2 linked regions of the Symmachiella macrocystis genome follow. Each later gene encodes a partner of the first gene's protein in a complex. Links are inferred from orthologs where the notes say so. Each region holds a gene or a part of one and is shown in the gene's direction. Other genes may lie near its edges.

Region 1 (11,818 bases):
GACGATGTTTGCGTGCGAGCAGGCCGACGTCGTGCCGGATATCATGTGTGTGTCCAAGGCGCTCACCGGTGGCACAATGCCGATGGCGGCGACGGCGGCGACGGACCGTGTGTTCGAAGCGTTTCTCTCCGATGATCCGGCGCATGCACTGATGCATGGTCCGACATTCATGGCGAATCCGTTAGCGTGTGCGGCGGCGCATGCGTCGTTGGATTTGTTTGAGCGCGAGCCGCGTCTTGAGCAAGCGCGGGTGATTGAAACAGCGATCGCTGAACAATTGGCCGACTGTCGAGAGTTGCCGGGCGTGGTTGATGTCCGCGCGAAGGGCGCGATTGGGGTGATTCAGGTTGACCAGCTGCGGCACGTCGGTTGGCTGCGCGAGCGATTTTTGGAAGAGGGCGTTTGGATCCGCCCGTTCGGCGATGCGATTTATATCACACCGTCGCTGGTGATATCACCGGAGGATTTAAGCACGTTGTGTGCGGCGATGGTGGCAGTTGTTACGCAGTGGTCGGAGCTTGGGGAGTGACGGTGGTGAGGGTTGGGGGAGACCTTCGGTCTGGGCTTGTGCGGGGTCGGGAGACCCGCGCACAACAAGTGTTAAATGTGCGTGAGCTTGTCCCCACAAAGCCAATCCATTAATGCAAAATTGTCTGTCTCAACGTCTCCCACCTCGGACGTATAAACTGCGAATTTTCCAGACACTTTTTTAGCGTGCAGTTTTTGTATGTTTACCTGATTCCAGCTTGCATATATCCCCGATCTGAGCCATGCATAACTCTCCTTAAACAATGAATCCGACTCAGCCATAATCTCCTCTTCAGGAAGATCTTGGTCCCAAATAGCATAAGAGATTGCGTTAAGCTCAGGTATCATGACCGATATTACAAACTTTGTGCAATCATATGGGTCGTCGTCAGGACTCCCGGGCTTCACACCAATCCATGCTGGACACCGATTGCACATCCAAATTGCCCGGTCGATTGCAGGATCGTCGATTCTGGCATAAAAGCGTCGCCACATTTTGGCGATGACAGAAGTCGCTCGCTTAGATGGATATTTTAGGTCGATCTTTAGAGTTTCATATCGTTTATTCATAATCAGTCAATATACCCGAAGAGGTCAATAAAAAAGTCGGTGCCAGGATTGTCATGAATAAGTGTACCAAGGCGTCTGGGAAAGACCATTTTGAATTTAGCGGTGAATTCGCCGACACCTAACAGATCGCCCGCATCGGTCGTCTCTCAACATGATTGAAATGCCATGTCATTCCCTGAACCCCAATTGAAGCAAGCGCGCCGGCATCTGCGTCGGTCCGATCCGGTGATGCGTTCGTTGATCGATGCGGTTGGGCCGCCGGTGTTGAAGTTGCGGCCGCAGCGGTTTCAGATGCTGGTGCGTTCGATCATTGCGCAGCAGATTTCGACCATGGCGGCGCGGAGTATTCGTCGGCGGTTTGATCAACTTGTCGGTCCGGGGACCACCACAGCGGAAAAGGTGGCGCGGCTTTCGCCCGCTGAAATGCGGACGGCGGGGATTTCGCCGCAGAAGGCGATGTACTTGCACGATTTGGCGGCCAAGGTGTTGGACGGTACCGTGCGACTGCGGACCGTGGGGCGGATGAGCGATGACGAGGTGATTGCCGAATTGGTACAGGTCAAGGGAATTGGCGTCTGGACGTCGCAGATGTTTTTGATGTTCTGCCTGGGCCGGCCGGATGTCTTTCCGCACGGCGATCTAGGAATTCGCAATGCAATGAAAAGCCTGTACCGTCTGGAAGATTTACCCGACCGCACGACCAGCGAAGAACTCTCCGCCCCCTGGCGACCGCATGCGACGATTGCCAGCTGGTACTTGTGGCGGAGTCACGACCTCAAGACAGGCGCAGCGGACGGGCCGGATATTTTTCCCTGCTAGTCGTAGTGCACAGACTAACGATAGCTGTCAGGCTCAGGCTGGCTGGGGACGAGCATTCGCTCGCCCCCCAGTTCGTTTGAGATTCTTGCACTTACAAGTAGTTTCAAAACCATTTCAAACAGTAAATATTTTTGGGATGCGACTTAAATGCTTGAAAAACGCCTTTACCATCGAGCCTTGGGATTATCCGAAATCTTTTTTCAGTGAACACTGAGTAGTGGTTTTGCAACTAGTTTTAGAATGATGTGAACTAAAAATCATGCCGCCATTTCGTCGACTGGCGGGTTGAGAAAACAGGCTCTCCCGATTATCGTTGAAATTATCATTTCCGAGCTAGGGGGCTACCAATCCTCAGAGCGCTCGCGATTAACGCATCCACACCAGACTTGTCGGAGCTGATTGATGATCATTCCAGAATCACCTGTTTTTCGCATTCTACTCCTCATTATTCTCGTCACCATGGGTGGCTGTAATAAGAATTCAGCGGAACCAGAAGAGGGCGACTTGGAAGTTGACGCTGTTGGTGAGCCGGCCAACAACCATGAAGATCAAGGCATAGAACTCGTCACCTTGGATCTCTCAGAAACCGGTGTTCCAGCGTTGATTGATGTGCCAAAGGGGACCAAAATGGATTGGATTATGGACCCAAATGGCCTAGGAGACACGAGCGGCAAATCCCGAGAAATCAATTTCTACAATGGCTCCTTTTTTATACTCACGATGCGGAATACGATGCCGCTGTTGGATACAATCGAGAATATTCGCGAATATGCTCAGAATAAGTACACTGACATCGTTAGTACCGTGGAGGTCATCGACGACCAGGTTGTGATTTATCATTCACAAGAAGGAACCCCCGCCCCCCAAGATGCTGTTTATGAACTCATTGCTGTTGTCTCCATCGGTGACAAAGACTTTCTTTTCAATAATTCAGAAGACGAAAAATGTACGCGCGAGCAGATTGAATTAATGAGTCAATGCGTTCTCTCTCTGAGACCGGTGGATGAATCCACGGAATAGAGGTGGTGCTTCTCGTTCTAGAATCAGTTGCAAAATCGCTAACTGTTCACTACCGGAACCAGTTTTGAACCGGAAACAGTTTTGAAACTGGTTGTAGTAAACTGGGGGGGGACTTCGCCCGTCCCCAGCCCCCCCTGACGTCTCTGACCAATGCAGGACATTTCGAGTTGGGTAACCTACGAATACTTTGCATTCTCGAAAAATCTGGGGAATAAAACGGCTTGTCGGTGGATCTTATAAAGCGTGGATGACATCCGGCCCCTTCTGGGCCGACGGCCCCAATGCCTCAAAGGGATCATCATGCGCCGACACCTTTCCTTGCTCACGTTGACCGGTTGGTTGGTACTCCCCTTTTTAATGGGAGGCTGCAGCGAGCAAGTGCGGGAAGACCGCACGATCACGTTTTCCGACAACGGAAAGGCGGCCGGTTTCCAACATGGAGCTGAGGGGGTGTTTGTCACCAACTCGCAAACCGGTGCGTTGGAGAAAGTCTTCCAGCCAGACGAATACACGCTCGCAACCAGTACGCCGCTGTGGGCGCCCGACAATAAGCGGATGTTGTTCACGACAGCCGTCGCGCGGCAAATCGACCCCGACGCGCCGCCTCCCGGTCCGGCCGCAGCCATTCCCTGGGACATCGCGCCTGAAGGTCGCGCGTTTCTAAAACAGCCGATCCGATACACCTGTTGGTTGCGCACGGAAACTGCCGATGCGGACACCTCAAAACCGGTGGCCTTGTTCGAGGCCGATTGCCTGCACACGGGATACGTGGCCGCAAACTTGGCGGTCCGTTGGCATCCCGGCGGGCAGAAGGTGTTGTACGTCAAACAGGTCGATGAACATCATCACGGAGTCTATGAATTCGACATCGATTCCCGCGCGTCGCGGCGCGTCTTTCCGCATGCAGCTTCCGCGGTCATTTTTGATTATTCGCCTGATGGGAAATATCTTGTCTGTCTGGCGGCGGCGAATAAAGAACCGCCATCGCGGCATGGGATGTGGATCAGTGAAACCGACGGCGCGAATTGGTGGCGCGTGCCGCAGACTGCTATTGGCCGGGGGCAAAATGGGTTGGTCTCGATTGAAAAGCTCCGCGCCGCTCGCCCAGCTTGGTCCCGGCAAGCAGCGCACTTCGCGTTTATCACCGCATCGACGCCGGCCGAAAACCAAACGGAGTATGTGCTGTATGTCGGCAACGCCGAGTCGCGTGAGGTGCGTCCCCTTCTGACCGACTCCAAACAACTGGCACAATTGCATTGGGCGCCCGATGGCAAGCGAATGGGAATCGTGGCTGGTGAGCAATCGCCCTTGTTGCAGTTCGTCGCGTTGGACGGCACGCGATCCATACCGATCAACGTTCGCCCGGTGCGAAAATTTGCCGGGTGGAACGCAACGGGGGATCAATTGGCCTATGTTGCTCCAGAAGCATTCTCACGCACGCTGGGTGACAGTTATTGGGCGATGGCATTTTTCCCGCAGCCGTTGGCGCGCGACGTAATCTATGTTGCTCCCGGGAATGGAAGCGCAATAGGCGATGCGGTCTTTTCCGGCATGCGGGTCACGTTTCCGCATTGGTCGCCGACCGAAGAGAAACTTTCGGTGTGGTTCACGTACACACCAACCTATCGCTCATTGCTCACGGAGTTTCTCAGGTGGGGGCTACAGCAGGGCGATCCGGCGGCGATTTTTGATGTCGAAACGGGTGACATCGAGTGGATGACGGTCAATGCTGCTGAGAAAGCACAGGTGGGACATTACCATCTGTTGCAGAAAGATTATGATGCGGCGCTGGAATGGTATGAACAAGCGGCGGCGGAACTTCCTCCTGAAATTCCTCCCGAATCGGAGTCGATGTTTCAGCCATTTGTTGGACAACAGAATTTTGCGTTCTTTCATTACTACTGTCTCGATAAATTGGGCCGCACCGAGGAGGCGGCAGCGAAGTTGGCTGAGTTCGAACGCACGTTTTTCCCGCCCCCTGCGGAAATCCCTGAAACAGCAACGCCCGAAGAGCAGCAATTGGTGGCGGATCAGAATCAGTGGTTGGACACACAGACGTCGATGCCGCGTTTGCTACGCAATTTGTACATCGCCGAAGTCTTCTTGAGTCTAGAGGCCGCTGCTGAGGCCGAAACGTTTTTCCGCGCCGCCCTGGAAACCGCACCTCACAAAAATGCCGGGCTGGCCGATGCGATTGTGCTGTCGCAAATCTTGTTGGTGCGTCAAAAGACGGCGGAGTATGCTGACTTTGCCACAAACACCTTAGCTCCGTTGGTCAAACAGACGTTCCATTTTGAACAGTATGGACCTGCGGCCGAAGACCGTGCTCTGATGCTACTGCCGGAGCATCTCGCGGTGACATCGCTGGTGCCGATGTTCTCCACAGAGTTTGTCGCAGGACTGACCGCTGAACAGTTGAGCGCGCTCGTCCCCCAATGGGAAGCGCTTCGCGAACAGTCTGATCACGATACGGCGAAATTGGGGTGCAACTTATTTCTGCATGCGGCCTATCAACGATTGGACCGCCCCGCGGAACAGATGCGTATCGAACAGGAGCTTGCGAAGAATCCCCAACGGGACCAATTGCTCCCTGCGGGCGGGGTTCAAGAACTCGTGCGCGAGTTCCGTGAAGGGATCGCCAGACAAACCCCGTAGGTTGAGTCGGGCTGCCGGAAACTTGCCTTTAGTCGTGGGCGCGGGTGATTGACGGGTTGGTCCGGGTGGTTTAGATTGAGCTATCAGAATCACTTTATACCTTTCTCGATGACTTCACGGTGACGCTATGCTGGCCAAACGGATTATTCCCTGTCTCGACGTGCATGGTGGACGTGTGGTCAAAGGGACCAACTTTGTCAATCTGCGCGATGCGGGCGATCCTGTTGCGGTGGCGGCGCGGTATGAAGAAGAAGGGGCCGATGAGTTGGTGTTTTTGGATATCACCGCCAGCCATGAGGAACGCGATATTCTGGTCGACATCGTGCAGCGGACGGCGGAGGTGATTTTCATGCCGTTGACGGTAGGCGGTGGGATTCGCAATTTGGATGACATTCGCACGCTGCTCAATGCGGGGTGTGATAAAGTTTCGATCAATTCCATGGCGGTCAAAGATCCGGAATTCATTCGTCAAGCAGCTCGGCGATTCGGCAGCCAGTGCATTGTGGTGAACATTGATCCCAAGCGAGTCGATCGGGAGGGTGAGGAGTTTTGGGAAGTGTTCATCAACGGCGGACGTGTACCGACCGGCTTGCAGGCGGTCGAATGGACACGTGAAGTCGAGGCGCTTGGGGCGGGGGAAATCGTGTTGACGTCGATGGATGCCGACGGAACCAAAGATGGCTACGACTTGCCGATCACCCGCGCCGTGGCTGAAGCGGTGAAGATTCCGATTGTTGCCAGCGGCGGAGCGGGTTGTCCTGAACATCTTTATCGAGCGGTGACCGACGGGAAAGCGGATGCAGCTTTGGCGGCCAGTATCTTTCATTATGGGGAATATTCGATTCCGGAAACCAAGGCCTATTTGGCCGAACGTGGTGTTATTGTGCGGCCCAATCCGGTTTTGCCGGGTTAGAATCGTGTCATGAGCCGCGCGGGGAAGGATGCGCGTCGGCGAGAAATCGTGCTCCTTGCGAATTGGCGCTAGCGAATCGCCGCTTGTGCACGTTAGAATAAGAAGACCCAGTGTGCTCCGCCTGTTTCGCGGGCGTAAGTGCGGCGGGTATTGTGTCTTGAGTGATTTCGCAGTTGATTCGGAGCAAAGTTGATGGCGACCGCTACTGAAGCTACCACAGACTCGTCAGATCCGGAAATGCCTTCAGTCACCGGTCCCGCCGGCGATTTAGAGGTCAATAAGCTTTTTCGTCAGTTGATCAAATTTGAGGGGTCGGACTTGCACCTCAAGGTGGGCAAGCCGCCGATCTTGCGGATCAAGGGAACGCTCCGCGAATTGCAGATGGACATTCTGACGAAAGAAAAAATGGAGCAACTCTGCTTCGCCATGATGGACGATCGGGCAAAGCGGATTTTCGACGTCGATGGCGGTGCGGACTTTGCCCATATCGTGGAATACGAAGGTGAAGACTGGCGTTTTCGTGTGAACCTGTTTATCCAAATGGGTCATGTAGGCATGGTCTCTCGGAAAGTCGAGCGGTTCATTCCCAACTTTGAGGGCTTGAACCTGCCCCCAATTATGGAATCGCTGTGTCAATTCGACCAAGGCATGGTGCTGCTGGCTGGTGTGACGGGTAGTGGTAAAAGTACGACGATCGCCTCGATGTTGGACTGGATCAACGAGCGGAAACGCAAACACATTTTGACGATCGAAGACCCGATCGAATTTGTGTATACGGAAAATAAAAGTTTGATCAATCAGCGCGAAGTGGGGATCGACGTTAAGGACTTCGAGATCGCCATGAAACATGCCGTCCGGCAAGACCCGGACATCATGCTGGTGGGCGAAATGCGGGACAAGGAAACATTCTCGACCGCCATGCACGCGGCCGAAACCGGACACTTGGTCTTTGGAACCATCCACGCCTCGACCGCTCCCAGTACCATCGGTCGGATTTTGGACCTGTTTCCACAAGACATGCACACGGCATTGCGTAGTAGTATGGGGTTCAACCTCAACGCGATCGTCGCTCAGAAGTTGTTGCCGACAATTCGCGACAATCCCAAGCGGGTCCCGATTGTGGAAATCATGACCATGAATCCCACGATCCGCAAATTGGTGATCGAAGAGATGGACGAAAAGCTGCCCGATGCCATCATCATCGGCCGCCAAGAAGGCATGCAGACCTTCAACGACAGTTTGAAATATTTCATCGACCATGAATTCATCAGCCGTGCCACCGCCTTTGAAGTCTCGCCCAACGTGGAACAATTGAAGATGATCCTCAAAGGCATCGAAGTCAAATCGCGGGGGATTTTGTAAGATTCGTCACTTCACGGTGGGCGGTCCACGGTCGCCTCTCATATCTATGCGCAGGATTCGTCGCCAACCTATCGCGGGAGCCATCGTGTTCAAATCTCTTTTCGTTAGCTGTCTCATCTGCTTGGGGATGTGGGCCAGCCTCCCTGCGGTTGCCCAGGCTGAGCCTGCCGATTCGGTCATTGCGACGCTCCCCATAGCACCCGTCGTTGCCCAGTCGCCCACACCGACCAAATTGACCGGACCCGCTTCCTATCCGGTTGTTCCTGGCCGACGGTTTTATCGTGGCAATAATCCCATTCGCCCGGAGGTCGGGGGATACCTCAACCTGTTGCGGCTGATTCCGATTGTGGGACTCTTGATTCTCTGGGTCTGGTCGACCTATTGGATCGACCAAGACAGCCGCGGATTGAAACTGGATGCCGCGCAGTGGAATGCAATCGCGCTATTATCCGGCGTGGCGGCCTTTTTATTGGTCTTAGTGCTACCACATTTTGGTATCGGTTTTTTGGCGATGTCGCTGTTGTATGCGGTTCCGTTGGGGTTATACATCCGCGAACGCAACGACCGTGTTCCGGAAAACTCAAAAGTGATGACGCCCCGCCACATTGAAAAGGTGGTACGCCGGCAATTGGGGCGGCTCGGCATCGACATGGGCAGCCGCAACACCCGCGAAGAATCGATCGGCCCGCCGATTGAATTCATAGGCAAATCGGTGTCCGGGTTGGGGGGAGACGAAGGTCGTTCGCGGCAGGTCGAAAACTCCAAAGGTTATTTGGCTGCCAAAGAGTTGGTCTACGACGCCATCTTGCGCCGCTCGACCGATATTCACCTGGAACCGATGAAAGATCAGGTCGCTACTCGGTATCGCGTCGATGGGGTCATGTATCCCGCTGAACCGTTCGATCGCGCGGTGGGCGATGCCGTGATCAACATCTTCAAGGTGTTGGGGGCCATGGATATCACAGAACGCCGTCGCCCGCAAGATGGTAGTTTTTCCGCCGATTTGGAAGGCCGGCAAATCGACTTTCGTGTGGCAACGCAAGGCACGCAAGCCGGCGAAAAACTCAGTTTGCGGATTCTCGATCAAGCCAACTCCGTCAGTCAACTGGCTCATCTGGGACTGCGCAAACAGGTCCAAAAAAAACTCGCGAATATCATTCATCAACCACACGGATTGCTGCTGAGTTGCGGTCCCACTGGAGCAGGGAAGTCGACCACACTGTTCGCCGCCCTGAACGAGATCGATTCCTATCAGCGAAACATCATCACCGTCGAGGACCCGGTGGAATACCGCTTGGAAAACGTCTCACAGATTGAGATTAACAGTAAATCGGGACAAAACTTCGCGACGTCCTTGCGGAGCATCCTCAGGCAAGACCCCGACGTACTGATGGTGGGGGAAATCCGCGATGGCGAAACGGCGAAAATCGCCTGCCAAGCAGCCAATACCGGGCACATGGTTTTTTCCACCATTCATGCCAACGATACCTTCACCGCGTTGTTCCGTCTGCTGGATTTGGGGGTAGAGCCGTTCGTCGTCTCCACATCAATCACAGCCATCCTGGGCCAACGTCTCGTACGGAAGTTATGCCCTGACTGCAAGGAAGCCTATAAGCCCAGTTCAGAATTGCTCAAAAAAGCAAACCTGGCCCCTGATAAAATCGAAGCCTTTTATCGCCCCCCCACAAATCCGCAATACGAATGTCCTTCGTGCAACGGCTTAGGATTCCGTGGCCGGATTGGGGTGTTCGAATTGTTGGTGATCACTGATCGCATCCGAGACATGATTCGCGAAAATCCTTCGATGTCCGCCATCAAAGCCGAAGCGCGCAAAGAGGGGATACTCTACATGCAGGAAGAAGGATTGCGGCTGGTGGTGCATGGTGCAACATCGATGCAAGAATTGTTGCGCGTCATCAAATAGTTATTACATCCACGCGTAGCTGTCGTCGCTCGCGGCGGGCTGCGTTACTATCGCCCCAACAGGCTGACCAATCGTCATGGAATTGTTGTTCAACGGACTACTGTTATTGGTCTTCGGCATCGTCACCTGGTGCGTCGCCAGCGAAGGCGCCTGGGGCGCCGGCATCATCCTGCTGTCCGTCGTCTTTGCCGGGCTGCTGGCGATGAACTTTTTCGAACCGCTGGCCATCGGTCTGGATGGTATGCTGCCGGCCGGTTATGCCGATATCGTGGCGCTGTGTCTGCTGTTTACCGGATTTGTTTCGCTGCTGCGCGTTGCCACCGAATGGATTGCGCCCATCGATATCGAACTTCCCGCGCCGGTCTATCAAGCGGGGCGGTGGGGCTTCGCCGTGATCACCGGTTATACGACAATGGCCTTTCTGCTGACTGCCTTGCACACAGCACCGTTGCCCCGGGAGTTTGCCGGATTCAAACCAGAGCGAAAAAACCTACTCAATATGGTGGCTCCCGACCGTCAATGGCTGGGTTTTACGCAATATGTCTCCGAGCACGCATTGAACAATAGCGTCGCAGGTCGCCGTCGCGTGTTCGACGGCCTGGAATTTCGCCGTCCCGGACGTCCCAGCGATACCCTGTGGGCCGCGTTTCCGATCCGCTACGCCACCCGCCGCGAACTGATCTCCGGCGCATCGTCTAGCAGTTCATCGGGCAACACTCTGAGCGCCGGCGGCGGCTCAAGCGGGGGAGGAAGCAGTAGCGGCCCCCCCAAGCGCGGCACCGGGATGTAATCAACCGCGCCGGGGAGTTCACCCACCGCCAAAAACATGCTCGACAAATCGTGGCAGCAGTTGTTCGGTTTCCAGTGTGTCGCGGCACAATTCGCCGAAGTGTTCCGGCGGAATGTTTTCGATCCGTTCGACGTATTCCGGATAGATTTTGACGCGAGCTAACAGATCGTTGCGATTCAGTTCCGGGTGAAACTGCGTGCAATAAATCGGCGCATCCGCAAAACAGTATGCCTGGTTCTTCACCCGCCTGGATGAGGCTAGCAGCACGGCGTTTGCTGGTAAGCGCGTCACGCAATCCTCATGCCCCATCTGTCCAAAGAACGTTTCCCCCAGAGGACCAAAAATCGGATCAGCCCGGCCCGCTTCGGTCAACGTCAGCGTGTGCGTTCCGACCTCGGCCCGTTCCATGTCCTTGACCACTTCTCCTCCCATGGCGCGAGCCATGGCCTGAAATCCCCAGCAGGAGGCAAAGGTCGGCTTGCCCGCTGCATGCAATTGGCGGAGATAATCCAAGGCCCGCATCAGCCATTCCCCTTCGCCAGCGGCCGAATAATGCCCGCTGCCCCCCAACAGGCAAATATCCGCTTGCTCGGTGTTTTGACGCGACGGAAGGCTGTTGAGCATGTCGTGGACAGCAATCCGTTCCGTTGAGACCCCCAGGACCCGCGAAAAACTTTCGACTTCGTGGGTCTGCATCGGATCATTCGCATTCCGGACCTGGAGCAACAAATAGCGAAGGTTTTCGGCAAGGTTCATGGAGCGATCAGTCAGTGGATTGGGGCGACATAGCTTGATAAATGAAGCGCCCAGCTTAGAAGGCCCCGCCCAGTTGTTCAACCGGTCCAGGGCTGCGCGAGGGGCAGGGCGGATGCGAAATCGGAACAATCGGTCCTCTCGGATGTCGCGTTGCCCAAAACCAGGTCCGCCAACCGGTTCGCTGACTTGACGATCAAGTCAAAGGCCATATATTAGGAACACGCCCAGCCGAAGTGGCGGAATTGGCAGACGCGCTGGATTCAAAATCCAGTGAGGGTAAACCTCGTGTGGGTTCAAGTCCCACCTTCGGCACTCTACAAATCGACCCCAACGAACCCCATAGGCCCCTAAGACACGGGACCGAAGGGGTTCGTTGGGGTTTTTGTGTTTCTCGGGTCCCACAGGCACAAACCTAATTGACAAGTTTAGGATTGGCCTGAAGTTGGTGGAACCAGTTGCCAAACTGCTAACTCATCGAATA
Region 2 (11,653 bases), on another replicon or contig:
CCATAGTGATCGCACTGCACGATGACCGTGTCTTGATATAACAGCGGAGAACTTGAGGCAGCGAAGCGATTTTCGAATTGTCCATATTCGTTCGCCAGCGACCGCTGCCACTGCAATTGCCCCTCCATGTCAGTGCAAAAAACATCGCCCGTACCGAAAAACGCGAAGACGTGATTGCCATCCGTGACGGCGGCCGGACTGGCCATGCTGCTTTTGTTGGCGTGATACCGCGTAGGAGCGGTGCCCCATAAACGTTGATGCCACAATTCGCGTCCGTCGTCGGTCGCATAACAAATGATATGCAAGTCCGCCTGTTGCGGGCCGTCCGAAGCTGTCACGATCACGCGGTCATCCCAGACAATCGGATTGGAGATCCCCGACCCCGGCACAGCTGTTTTCCAACGAATGCCGGTCGTCTCGGACCATTCGGTGGGCAGTTCACTTTCCGCCGAAACCCCGTTACGACCCGGCCCCCGCCATCCGGGCCAGTTATCGGCCCTGGCGCTGCCGACCAGAGCGGTGCTCAACAGGCATCCTAGAATTGCAGATTTCACAAACATGGTTTGACTCTCCAACCGCCGCTGTTTTTTTGAACGTGTTGGCTTCCGATCACTACTCTGCGTTCGCCTCAGAATCCTGAGGCAGCGCCGAACGCGTTCCGATGCTGGCACCGTCTTTGTCGCAAAACCGCAGTTGCATCGACCAGTTGTTGCCGACGGCTGGGTTTTTGTGTTGCGGGCCTTGGCAGATTTTTACCAGCACGGTGTTCTTACCACTTTCCAAATGCACCGCTGCGGTAAAGCGATCCAGCCGTGTGCCGTTGAGCCATTGCCGGCGCGCGAAGACTTTTTTGCCGTTGACCCACACCGAGAGATTGTCGTCTGCGCCGCAGCGAAGTTGTACGTCCTGGTCGCGGGGGGAGAAGATTTCGGTATAGGCATAACCGACTGCCTCTTCCACCGGAGCAATGGCGGTCACCAGGTTCACGTTCCCCAGCTTGTCCGTGGTGCGGAAACGTTTCCAGGAAATGTCCCGTCCGTTTTGTCCAGGATAAGTGGCCTGTAGGTCGACGGTCTCTTCGGGCGGAAAGACGGTGTCAAACCCGCTTTTGCCCGGCGCATCAAACGGTCCCAGCACGTGCCAATCAATCACCAACCCCATGTGGTCGATGATGCTTACTTCGCGGCCGACCGCTTTCAATTTCGCCGCCGTCGTTTGGATTAACCCGCTCTCCCGCGCCGCACGAAAGGCCGTTTCATACACCCGGGCCGCCGCGGCGAATTTTTCCGCTTGCTGAAATTCATCGCCCTGTTTCAACAACGCCGTAATCGCATCGTTACGGAATTCGGCGTCCGCTATTTGCGTGGCGACAAAACGATCGCGAAAATTCGGGTCCAACCGGTCCAATAGCCCCAAGACCAAACGGCGCGAACGGCCTTGATGTCCAGCATCCTGCACGTAGTCGCGCAGTGAGTGTAGAGGGAACTGCGGCGAAGTTTTTTTCAACTCCCGCCGGGTCACCTGTTCGTAGATAGTGCGATACCAATTTGCAGCCAGGATGTTGTCGGTATCCATCGCTTCCAGCAGTTGCGGCAAGACTTCCATGCCGGAGTTAATGAGTTCTTGTGCCGCTTGCTTGGCCGCCGCCGAACCTTGACCGCCCGGTCCGCAGGCAGCGATTATTTGCAGATGGTCATCAATTTCATCTGCCTTCGCCTGAAGCGGTCCAGCAAAAATGAGCACCGCCGCGATCCAAGACACCACACATCGCCCAGTCATCGCAAAGCTTTCGGTTGGTTTTTTAGAAGGCCGTTTGGATCGCCACACATTGATTCCGGAAGGCCCATCGTACCGCAAGCCGTTTCGCCAACGCAAGAAACGCTTGCCCCACCGACGCGTCGCCGATACAAATAAAGCAAGAACTCCCCCACCGCATTGAACGCCTCCCCGAACCCGAGCGACCACTGTGCATCAACCGGCGATTGAATTCTTTACCGCTTCCGATGGATATCGCCTGCATTACCGCCGGTGGAGGGCGGCCCACGACAAGCCGCGGGGGACAATCGTCGCCTTGCACGGCATTCAAAGTCACTCCGGATGGTATTCCGCGTCCAGCCGCCAGCTGTGCGAGGCGGGTTATGACGTGCTCTTTATGGATCGCCGCGGATCGGGCTTAAACGAACGCAGCCGTGGCGATGCCCCGCATGCGGACCGGTTGTTGAACGACGTGGCGCAGTTCCTGCAGTGGGTTCGTTTTACCAATGAGCCTGGTGGACAGGCTCCCGTGATCTTGATGTCGGTCAGTTGGGGCGGGAAATTGGCTGCACTCACGGCAGCGCGGCGACCGGAGTTGCTCGACGGTTTGGCTTTGCTGTATCCCGGCATCCGCACCAAAATCCGCGCGACGGCTAGGCAAAACTTCAAACTGTCACTCGCCGATGTGGGAGGCGCGCAAAAAAAACGTGTGCCGATTCCGCTGCAGGATCCCAGTCTGTTCACCACTGATCCCGATTGGCAAACCTACATTTCTCGCGATCCGCTCACCTTGCGCGAAGTGACCGTGGGGTTTCTGCTGGTCAATCGACAAATGGATCGGCAATTGCTCGATGCGCCCGATTGCATCGTGTGTCCCTCGCTCCTGATGCTCGCCGGGCAAGACCGTATCATCGACAATCGCGCGACACGCGGCTATTTCCTGCGTTTCGCATCCCATCAACGCAAGCTGATTGAATATGCCGATGCGGCACATACTTTGGAGTTCGAGCCGAATCGTGACGAAGCGGTGCGGGACTTGTTGTACTGGATCGATACGATCAGCTAGTCGGCGATTCGCGGCGGATTGCCTATGGGCTACGGGCGAATGTGTGTTATGATTCTGTACGACAGTGCGCTCTGACATCAACTTCTACGAGGCCCAGCCATGCGAACATTTCCGCAAATTCTGCTTCTGCTTTTAGTAACCTGCGGAATATTGTCGACAGCCCGCGCCTCTGACAAACAGGCTGCTGAAAAACCGGCTACTAAGGAGAAAGCTGCCGATGCCTTGGTCAAATTGAATCCAGAAGGAACCGTTTTGCTGGACTTGAAAGGCAAACGCGTTTTGCTGAAGACCAAAATTGTGCAACGCGAAGCAGTGCTGGAGTTTTTCTGCTGTTTGTCTCAAACCATGGAACACGAATCGATCGTCTCCTTGGATTCCAAGGCGATGTTCATCCATGCCGCTTTGCTGCGAATTGGTGCCAAGCCGGGCAAGCCGGCGCAATTTGAACCGGAATACAAACCGCCCACCGGCCAAAAGATCGACATCTTTGTGCAATGGCGGGATAAAAAGAAAACACTGCATCGCGTTCGCGCACAAGATTGGGTGCAGCGCGTCACGCGGCGGTTCTATTCGGTGCCGATGGAAAAATTGCCGAATGATCTGAAAATCCCCGCCGAATCGGAATTGCGCTACGACAAATTCGCCAAGGAATTGCTGTGGTTCGGTCCCATGACAGTGGAACAAAAAAAACGCCTGCTCGCTTGGAGCAAGGATGCGGCCTATAAAAAGGGAATTGAGAAATTTTTTGACGACAGCCAACCGCGCAAAATGAAGGCCGATTGGATCTTTGCCGGCAGTCAATTCGTGCGCGACGAACCGGGGGGACCGGAATACTATTTGGCCGAATCGGGACAGATTATCAGCGTCGCCAATTTTTCCTCCTCGGTCATCGACGTGGCCATGAAGAGCACCGATTCTGAGGCGAACCTGCTTTTCGAGGCGGCGACCGATCAGATCCCTCCTCTCGGCACCGAAGTCACCGTCGAGTTGATTCCGCAATTCAAACCGGTCAAAGGTAAAGCGACGAAAAAACCGGCCGCAGCACCGGGAAAGTTGCCGGCAAAATCATCGAGCAAATGACTGCAACGCGCGTCGGCAACGAATTGAGAGACCGTTGTTCGACGAGCCAAGCTGCGGGGACTTTACCGAACGGGGAATCTTCGAGGGTGAATCTAGTTAGTGTTGATTCACGCCTTGTACTACGCCGATGTAAAATCATGCCTCGCTGCATCGCTGTGTTCCGAAGAATAAACACCCGACTTTATTCATTCACACGGCAAGACGCCTGCGGCGATTCACACTGACGGCCTCCGTTTTGAGACGGCGGTCGTCCGGCACGACCATTTTTACGGCGTGCTCAACCGTTCTCGCTGAATGTAATGTAATGTAATGCGATCTCGCGCGAAAAGATAGATTTTCCGGGCCGCGCGATGATCGATCAATACGTTGCGGTGTCTCGCATTCGAGGACTTGACTCGTATGACGCGAAAGCCACGCCACCACGCCCTCCCTGCGGGCGCGACACGTCCCAATTTTTTGGCCGTGCTGATCACCTGCTCCGCCATTGGAGTTCTGGTTCTCAATTTTCAATTGGAACCGGCCCGCGCCGTTTCCCGCAACACGTTGAAACGGCCAGTGATCTCACAAATCGCGCCGCGTGCCGCATCACCGGATGTAGCCAGCGATGCCACAGCCGAAAACGGCGGTACTACCGACGAACAAGATAAAAGTTCGGCGATGCTCGGTGCGGTCTGCCGCGGTCGAGTCGCCTTGTTGCTCAATATCGCGCTGTTGGAAGACGGCATTCGCATGTTGGAAAAGCATCCCGGTTATTCGGCGAACTTTCACAAACAGGAATGGTTGGACGAAGCCGAAGAACTCACCGAATTGCAGACCATCGAAATCAAGAACCGTCACCAACCGTTTAGCGTCTATATGCATTGGCTCAATGGCGACGCCGGTCGCGAAGTATTGTTTGTCGAAGGCCAACACGGCAACAAAATGGTTGTACACGCCGGCGGCAACGGGCTGAAAAGCAAACTCACTTTGTCCATTGCCCCCGACAGTTCCATCGCCATGGGCGAATCCCGCCATCCGATCACCCAAGCCGGTCTGCTGAACCTCGCAAAAACCATGGCCCAGTTTCGCCGCCGAGATTTGGCACACGGCGACAGCGTCGAATGCTGTATGGGGCAAGAACAACTGTTCAACGAACGCCCTTGTTACAGTTTCACGCTTAACTTCCAAGACGAAGAGGTCGAAGCGGACTACCGGAAATCGGTTGTTCTCATCGACAAGGAATGGTCCATCCCCGTGCTCGTCCAAAACTTTGGATGGTACGACACCGAAGATGAAGAGATGGCCAAACTGACTCCGGAACAGTTGGACGAAGAAACCTTCTTAGAATACTACGCCTTTTCAAACATCGATTTCGATACCGAATTGCGGAGCGATGATTTCGAAAAGGACAGCCCCAAGTACCGCTTCTAAGACGAGCGGTGAACCTTGGTTCGCCGTTTGCTGTCCCTCCCATGGAATTCGGTCGATATTCCGGTTGGCGGGCCCTCACCCCCGACTCCTCTCTCCCCGAGGGGAGGATATTTGGAAAACGGCGAGTTTAAGCTCGCCGTTTTTTCGTAGGTCATTCCGTTCGATTTGCTTTCTCAATTCACACCTCGCCCGTTCACTCGCCTTGCTGTTCGCATTCCGCTAAAATCCTGACATGATTACCATCGTTGATTACGGAATGGGCAACCTACGGAGCGTGCAAAAGGCGTGTGAGCGCGTGGGGATTGACGCGCGCGTCTCATCGGACCGCGGCGAAATTGCTACGGCGGAAAAACTAATTCTGCCGGGAGTCGGCGCCTTTCGCGATGCCATCGCAGAACTACACAAACAGGAATTGGTCCAGCCGATTCTGGCCCACATTGCCGCCGACCGGCCTTTTCTGGGGATTTGCCTGGGACTGCAGATGCTGCTTGAGATCAGCCACGAAGATGGCCGTTACGACGGATTGGCTGTCATCCCCGGCGAAGTGGTCCGCTTTCCCGATTTCGAGGAACTCAAGGTGCCCCACATGGGGTGGAATCGGCTGAAGGTCTCCGGCGAGCAACCGCTGTTGGCGGGGATTCCCGACGATGCCTATTTCTACTTCGTGCACAGCTACTACGTCGCCCCGCAGGACCAATCGGTCGTGGCCGCCACGAGCGACTACGGAATCGACTTTGTCTCAATGATCGCGCGAGGCAATATGTTCGCCACGCAATTCCACCCCGAGAAAAGTCAAAAGGTCGGATTGCGACTGCTGAAAAATTTCGCCGAACTCTAAACGCCCGCATGGCGGCTTTGGTTTGGTACTCCTCGACTTGCTATTGAAAATAACTGCTCATGGAATTGCTCCCCGCGATCGACCTGCGTGACGGAAAATGTGTCCGCCTGCGACAAGGTGATTACGACCAAGAAACGATCTTTGGCGATAATCCGGCTGAAATGGCTGCGCGCTGGGAAAGCGAAGGGGCCAGCCGTTTGCATCTGGTCGACTTGGACGGTGCCAAAGTCGGTCGCCCGGTGAACCTCGATGCTGTGCGGGGGATTGTCGAAGGGGTCAGTATTCCCTGCCAACTTGGCGGTGGTATTCGCGACGAAGCGTCGATTCAATTGTTGCTCGACGATGTCGGCATTCAACGGGTGATTGTTGGCACACAGGCGCTCAAGCACCCCGACTGGTTTCGCGAAATGGCGGAAAAATATCCCGGCCGTTTGATTCTAGGGGTCGATGCCCGCGACGGCATGGTCGCCACCGAAGGCTGGCTGGAAGTTTCCAAAACTTCGGCCATCGAGTTAACACAAAAATATGCCGGGTTGGACCTGGCTGCGGTGATTTACACCAACATCGCCAACGACGGCATGATGGCCGGTATTGATGACGGCACGCTGCGGGACTTTGCCGAATTAGCAAAAACCGGCATCCCCGTCATCGCCTCTGGCGGCGTGACGACACTCAAAGACATCGAAGCTTTGTTAGAAGTCGAGCGCCAACATCCCGGCGTAAACGGAGCAATCATCGGCCGCGCACTGTACGAGGGAACAATTCAACTCCCCGAAGCCGTGACGCTGGTCCAAAAATAAACTCCCCACAAACACAGGGGGTGGCAGCGATTGCGAAGCAATCGGTGTGCTGCAAGCACAAGAAGCCGCAATCCGACGTTCCCTGGTTTGTCGAACTTCCCTGTTAGATCACGCGGACATTGCGGCTTCTTGCGGGCTGCGCCCGCCCCGATAGCAGAGCTATCGCGGCCACCCGAGGAAGGGGGACTCCGCGTTAATCGTTGATTTGCATTCCAATGCGCGATTGGATGTCAGACGGTACTGAATACGGGAGTTCCACGGGAAGTGAAGATTGCACTGATGCGGCATCATTGTTAGCGACTGCGGTTTCGAGTCTGCGGGCCAAATCGGTGACATCACTGATGCGTTGAATCCATTCGTGGACGTATTTCTCAATGGCGGCCTCGGATAGCCCAATTTGAATCGACCGATGTTCCATTCGCTCCAGCCGGACATCGCGTTCCGGGTCCCACTGAATTCGGACGGGCGATTTCTCTTTGCGGCGCGACCATTGTTCTTCGGTTTCGTCGTGGGCAGCATCAAAATGGCTCAGGCAGCTATTGCGAAGCGCCCATTCAAATCCTTCTCGCGAAATATCAATCGCCAGAACGCGCTCCTGCCCCGGTTTTGTTCCCCAACCGCAACGGTACATCATCCACAGAAACGACGGTTTGATCCAAGTCATCCGCGACATCTTAAAGGGGGAAACGAACGTTTGGGCACGTAATGCCCGCGTCGCAATCTGCGGTGAATACGCTTGGTAGACACGTATTGTCTGGTCATCAAACTGTGCCCGAATTTGTCGCAATGGTGGTCCCGTATTCATTTGCCTCTTCCAACTATGTAAGGAGTGTCCGTCGAGAGATAAATCTCAACGGCGGAGTATGAACACGACACATAGAATTTCAAATAAGTTCACAGGGGGTGGCAGCGATTGCGAAGCAATCGGTGTGCTGCAAGCACAAGAAGCCGCAATTCGACGTTCCTTTGTTTGTCCAACTCCCCTATACGATCACGCGGACATTGCGGCTTCTTGCGGGCTGCGCCCGCCCCGATAGCGAAGCTATCGCGGCCACCCGAGGGGGTGTGCTTTATTCACCGCGCAGTGTTTCTAGAACGGGGGTTTGGACGGCTTTGCGGACGGCGAAGAGTGCGGCGAACATGCCGGCTAAGAAGATCGCCGCTAGGACTTCGGCTCCCATTCCCCAGGGGACGTCGGCTCCGGTTGTGAGCAGGTGTGGGAGCATGGCGGCTAGTGCTGAGAGCGTGCCGGCTGCCAGTCCCCAGACCAAGAGCAGGCCGTTTTCCCATAGCACCAGCCAGACGAGGCTCATGTTGCGAAATCCGACGGCACGCATCAGTGCCAATTCGTTCCGCCGTTCGAAAACATTCCGCAGCATCACTGTTGCCAAGCCAAAGGTACCCAGCAGTAGCCCTAGACCACCCAGTGCCAAAAACGTGGAGAGATACGTATTCTGCACGGCTAAAAAACTGGCTAAGCGGTCCGAGACAAATTGCGCGTCGAATCCACGACCGATTTTGGACTCCAATACTTTTTCCACGCCCTCAGCGACCTGGCGGTTTTCGGCGAGCGACTTGTTGTCGTCGTAGGCGACGTCGATCAGAAAATATTGCGAGCCTCCTTTTGCATGCGGAAACACACGATCGAAATTCGTTGCTGACATCAGCAATTGTCCCTGAAACACGCTGCCGTCGAACATGCCCATGATCTTGAGTTTCTTACCGCCCGGCACGTCGACCGTTTGACCGATGCCCTTGTGCAGACTGTACATGAGGGTATTCATGTCGCCCAACACGGGAATCGTGCCGTCCTCCTGCGGTTCGTCCAACAACTTCCACGGATTCTCGCCCGGCGTATCAGCAAACTTGAAGCGGCGTTGGCCATCGGGCGGATCGATCAATTGCCGGGGGACGCCGAGGATGGTCGGCAGGCGAGTTTGGAAGATGTTCAAACAACTCGCATCCTCACCGGGGCGGACACGGAATTGCGCGATGGAATGCACCGTCTTCAGCGCCGCTTTAGAAGCGTCATCGTCGAGGCCAAATTCCGCTCGCCCATCTTCGGAATTTAGATCGAACAGAATCGGTTGTGACGACTCGGCAACGAACGTATAGCCACCGTTGCCCGAGTCCTTATCGGGGCGTTCGACCGCCGGGTTGCGGTGTCCGGCGGCCACGGCGGCCACGACAAAAGTGGCCGAGGCGATTAACCCAGCAGTCAGCACGCTCCGCGAACGATTCCGCGCCGCATTCTGCCGGCTAAGCCGTCGCAATCCAGCCAGGCCTCGTCCCTGAATCGACGTCCGCGTGTCCGCAGCCAGTCGATAGGACAACAGCGCCAGCGATGCCACCAACAGCGAAATCCCCACCACGAAGAAGCAGACGATCGTCCAGGAGAATCCACCAAACGCTTCACTCTGCGGAACCAGCCCGGTCAGCACCCCCACGGTCAGTATGATCGACAGTCCAGCGCTGATTTTGAAGGTTTTCGAGAGTCGCGGCGCCGCAGTTGTAACCGGTTTTGATTTTTGAGCATCGCCAGAAAGCAGTCGCCGCACCGGAATCGCATTGATCCCCCGCATGGCCCACCAAACGGCGAGCATGGCGACGATCACCGAAATCGCCCAACCGATAATCAAGCTACCGGGGTGAATCGAGACCAGTAAAAAACGCGTCCCAATCGCGCCGATCCACCACGTCTTTAAGCCGTACACCATCAAATGCGCATAAGCAATCGCCAATCCCACCCCCAGCAGCCCCCCGATTGCAACAATCGCCAATCCTTCAGCCAGCAGCATGTTGCGGGTTTGTTTCGGAGTGAATCCCACCGCCAACAACAATCCGACACCCGTCGCACGTTGTTCGATCCCCAGTCGAAACAACAGCCCCACTAAGATGGTTGCGGAGAGAATGATGAAGAAACTAAAACCAATAAACAGCCCGCTGAAATCCGTCGTCCCGCTGGCGGCCATCAAGCCCAGCGCTTTGATCGGTTGAAACACCATGCCGATTTTGTCTGGCGATAATTTCTTGGGAAGCTCTCGCTCCCAACGCTCGCGCGCCGCTTGCAACGTTTCGCCGCCCCCCGGTACGAATCGAAACGACGTTAAATCGCCATAACGGCTGGTCCATAACTTCTGCGCGGTCTCTAACGTCACAAACGCCTTCGGCGTGCCGCGATATTCCGTCCAATAGCTATCATCACGCGAGGTGATGCGGCCCATGTCCATCTCGAACGGCTGTTCCCAATCGTCCATGGTGTCGACATCGGTGATCCCTTTAACCTCGGGCGTCAAACCCAGATCCGCCGCCGGTGAACCGTCGAGTTTCGTAATACCCCGCACCGTAAAGGTCCGCGTCTCGTCTCCCAATTCACCCTTCGATCCGGCCAAAAAGTACGCCAGTGTAATTTCATCGCCAACGCCGACCTGCAGATCCTCAGCCAGCCAGGAGTTGAGAATGATGTCGTTGTCACCCAAGGGCTGTTCTGGCGGTTCGCCAACAAACTCAAACGGTCCGAATGGTTTCTTGGCATCGCTGGTGAAAACATCGGCGTCTAATCCGGCGACGACGGAATACATCGAAAACGCATCGTCCGCCTTACCGGAGCGAAATTCATTGATCAAATAGACCAACACCGGTGAGGTCGTGTCCGCCTTCCCAGCCAATTCCTCCGCAGCATCGGCCACGGCGGTTTCTAAAATCAACCGTGAAGATTCGAGTGATAGATACGCGGGGGTTTTGTTCTCACGCACACGCAAATCCAAATCGGCCAACGTCAACACGTCACTGACGGCCGTATTGAGTTCGTCGGCGCCTTGTGGGACGCGGTCTGCGGCGGACTTGGCGGCGGCGAACAGGGCGTTGATGCGCGCGACGCGACCGTCGGGCAGACTCCGCGACCGCCGCCGCTGGTCCAAATCGAGCGTCTCCTGCAGCGTGTCGAGCGAGATGAATGCGTTGAGCGGTAACTGTTGGCTGGGGTGCAGTCCCAAACGACCGACGCCCGATTCTTGCGGGAGAATTGCCGAGACGGTCAGCACGATCTCGCGCACGTCGTCGTCGTTTTTACCCAACAAGGAATCACGCGGGACGGAACTGGGGATTTCGAGCGAGACCACCAATGTCTCGCCGACAGTCACGCCGAGCGCCGTAGCCAGATTGCTGCTCAGAACCAAGTCTTGATCCGTCGGCAACAGTGTATCGCCATGCTCGGTCAGATCCCACAGTCGCGTATCAATACCATACAGATTGACCTGTCCCGCGCGCCTTAAAAGTTGCGCATCACCGGTCCGCTCGGTTTCGAGGCTGGCCTGCATGACGATTGCCGGCGCGAGCGGCTGATACTTTTCACTGGTTTGCGCATCAAGCCGGTCGGCCAGTGATTCCTCAAAGAATCGTGGGCCGGTCAGGACATGATCGATTTGTCCCAGCCGGTCAAGCGTCATTTGCCGCAAGCTGTCTTTGACCGAATCGCCCACGACCAGCGCGCCGCCGATCACCGCCGTCGCTGCAGCGACCCCCAGCAACACAGCGAGATTCGTGCGCCAATAGTAAAACAGTGTGGAGACAACTAGTTTGCGTAGCATGATGAATTTCAGTCGAGCAAGCGGTTCTGCGCGTCAGGAAGCGTGGGCGGTCGTTTTGCGTTCGACGAGTTTTCCGTCGACCAATTCGCACCAACGGGGAAACCGCTCCGCCAAT

What was found.
Region 2: the proteins of hisF (region 1) and hisH are in contact, whole or in part, in a crystal structure (PDB 6RU0), measured with the Thermotoga maritima proteins. The link is inferred for Symmachiella macrocystis from one-to-one orthologs. Residues at the interface, in WP_004080486.1 of Thermotoga maritima: Met1, Leu2, Ala3, Arg5, Ser40, Glu41, Asp45, Glu46, Ala70, Glu71, Ile73, Asp74, Ile75, Pro76, Phe77, Asp98, Lys99, Ser122, Gln123, Glu161, Thr195, Leu196, Asn247, Arg249, Glu251; in WP_004080484.1 of Thermotoga maritima: Asn15, Arg18, Arg22, Arg117, Leu118, Pro119, His120, Met121, Gly122, Trp123, Asn124, Asn134, Gly135, Tyr136, Tyr138, Val140, Tyr158, Glu180, Lys181, Ser182, Ser183, Lys184, Ile185.

The regions. Positions count from the first base shown.
Region 1 is NZ_SJPP01000001.1:574,804-586,621, reverse strand. What follows is about bases 4,707-7,612. They hold hisF (imidazole glycerol phosphate synthase subunit HisF), read left to right. Parts: upstream 4,707-5,719; coding sequence 5,720-6,505; downstream 6,506-7,612. Other genes in these bases: CA54_RS02260 (type IV pilus twitching motility protein PilT), read left to right, coding at 6,743-7,612; CA54_RS02270 (TolB family protein), read left to right, coding at 4,707-5,592. In the rest of the region: CA54_RS02290 (adenosylmethionine--8-amino-7-oxononanoate transaminase), read left to right, coding at 1-529; CA54_RS02285 (hypothetical protein), read right to left, coding at 601-1,098; CA54_RS02280 (DNA-3-methyladenine glycosylase family protein), read left to right, coding at 1,264-1,917; CA54_RS02275 (hypothetical protein), read left to right, coding at 2,320-2,937; more of CA54_RS02270, read left to right, coding at 3,238-4,706; more of CA54_RS02260, read left to right, coding at 7,613-7,867; CA54_RS02255 (GspE/PulE family protein), read left to right, coding at 7,953-9,791; CA54_RS02250 (CvpA family protein), read left to right, coding at 9,868-10,581; CA54_RS02245 (type 1 glutamine amidotransferase), read right to left, coding at 10,600-11,337.
Region 2 is NZ_SJPP01000003.1:340,503-352,155, reverse strand. The notes cover bases 4,606-7,346. They hold hisH (imidazole glycerol phosphate synthase subunit HisH), read left to right. Parts: upstream 4,606-5,543; coding sequence 5,544-6,149; downstream 6,150-7,346. Other genes in these bases: CA54_RS24780 (DUF4291 domain-containing protein), read right to left, coding at 7,143-7,346; hisA (1-(5-phosphoribosyl)-5-[(5-phosphoribosylamino)methylideneamino]imidazole-4-carboxamide isomerase), read left to right, coding at 6,209-6,949; CA54_RS24795 (DUF1571 domain-containing protein), read left to right, coding at 4,606-5,311. Also shown: CA54_RS24815 (outer membrane protein assembly factor BamB family protein), read right to left, coding at 1-560; CA54_RS24810 (hypothetical protein), read right to left, coding at 613-1,779; CA54_RS24805 (alpha/beta hydrolase), read left to right, coding at 1,967-2,821; CA54_RS24800 (YdjY domain-containing protein), read left to right, coding at 2,921-3,901; more of CA54_RS24795, read left to right, coding at 4,301-4,605; more of CA54_RS24780, read right to left, coding at 7,347-7,754; CA54_RS24775 (ABC transporter permease), read right to left, coding at 8,020-11,538; CA54_RS24770 (ABC transporter ATP-binding protein), read right to left, coding at 11,572-11,653. UniProt on the Escherichia coli protein: IGPS catalyzes the conversion of PRFAR and glutamine to IGP, AICAR and glutamate. The HisH subunit catalyzes the hydrolysis of glutamine to glutamate and ammonia as part of the synthesis of IGP and AICAR.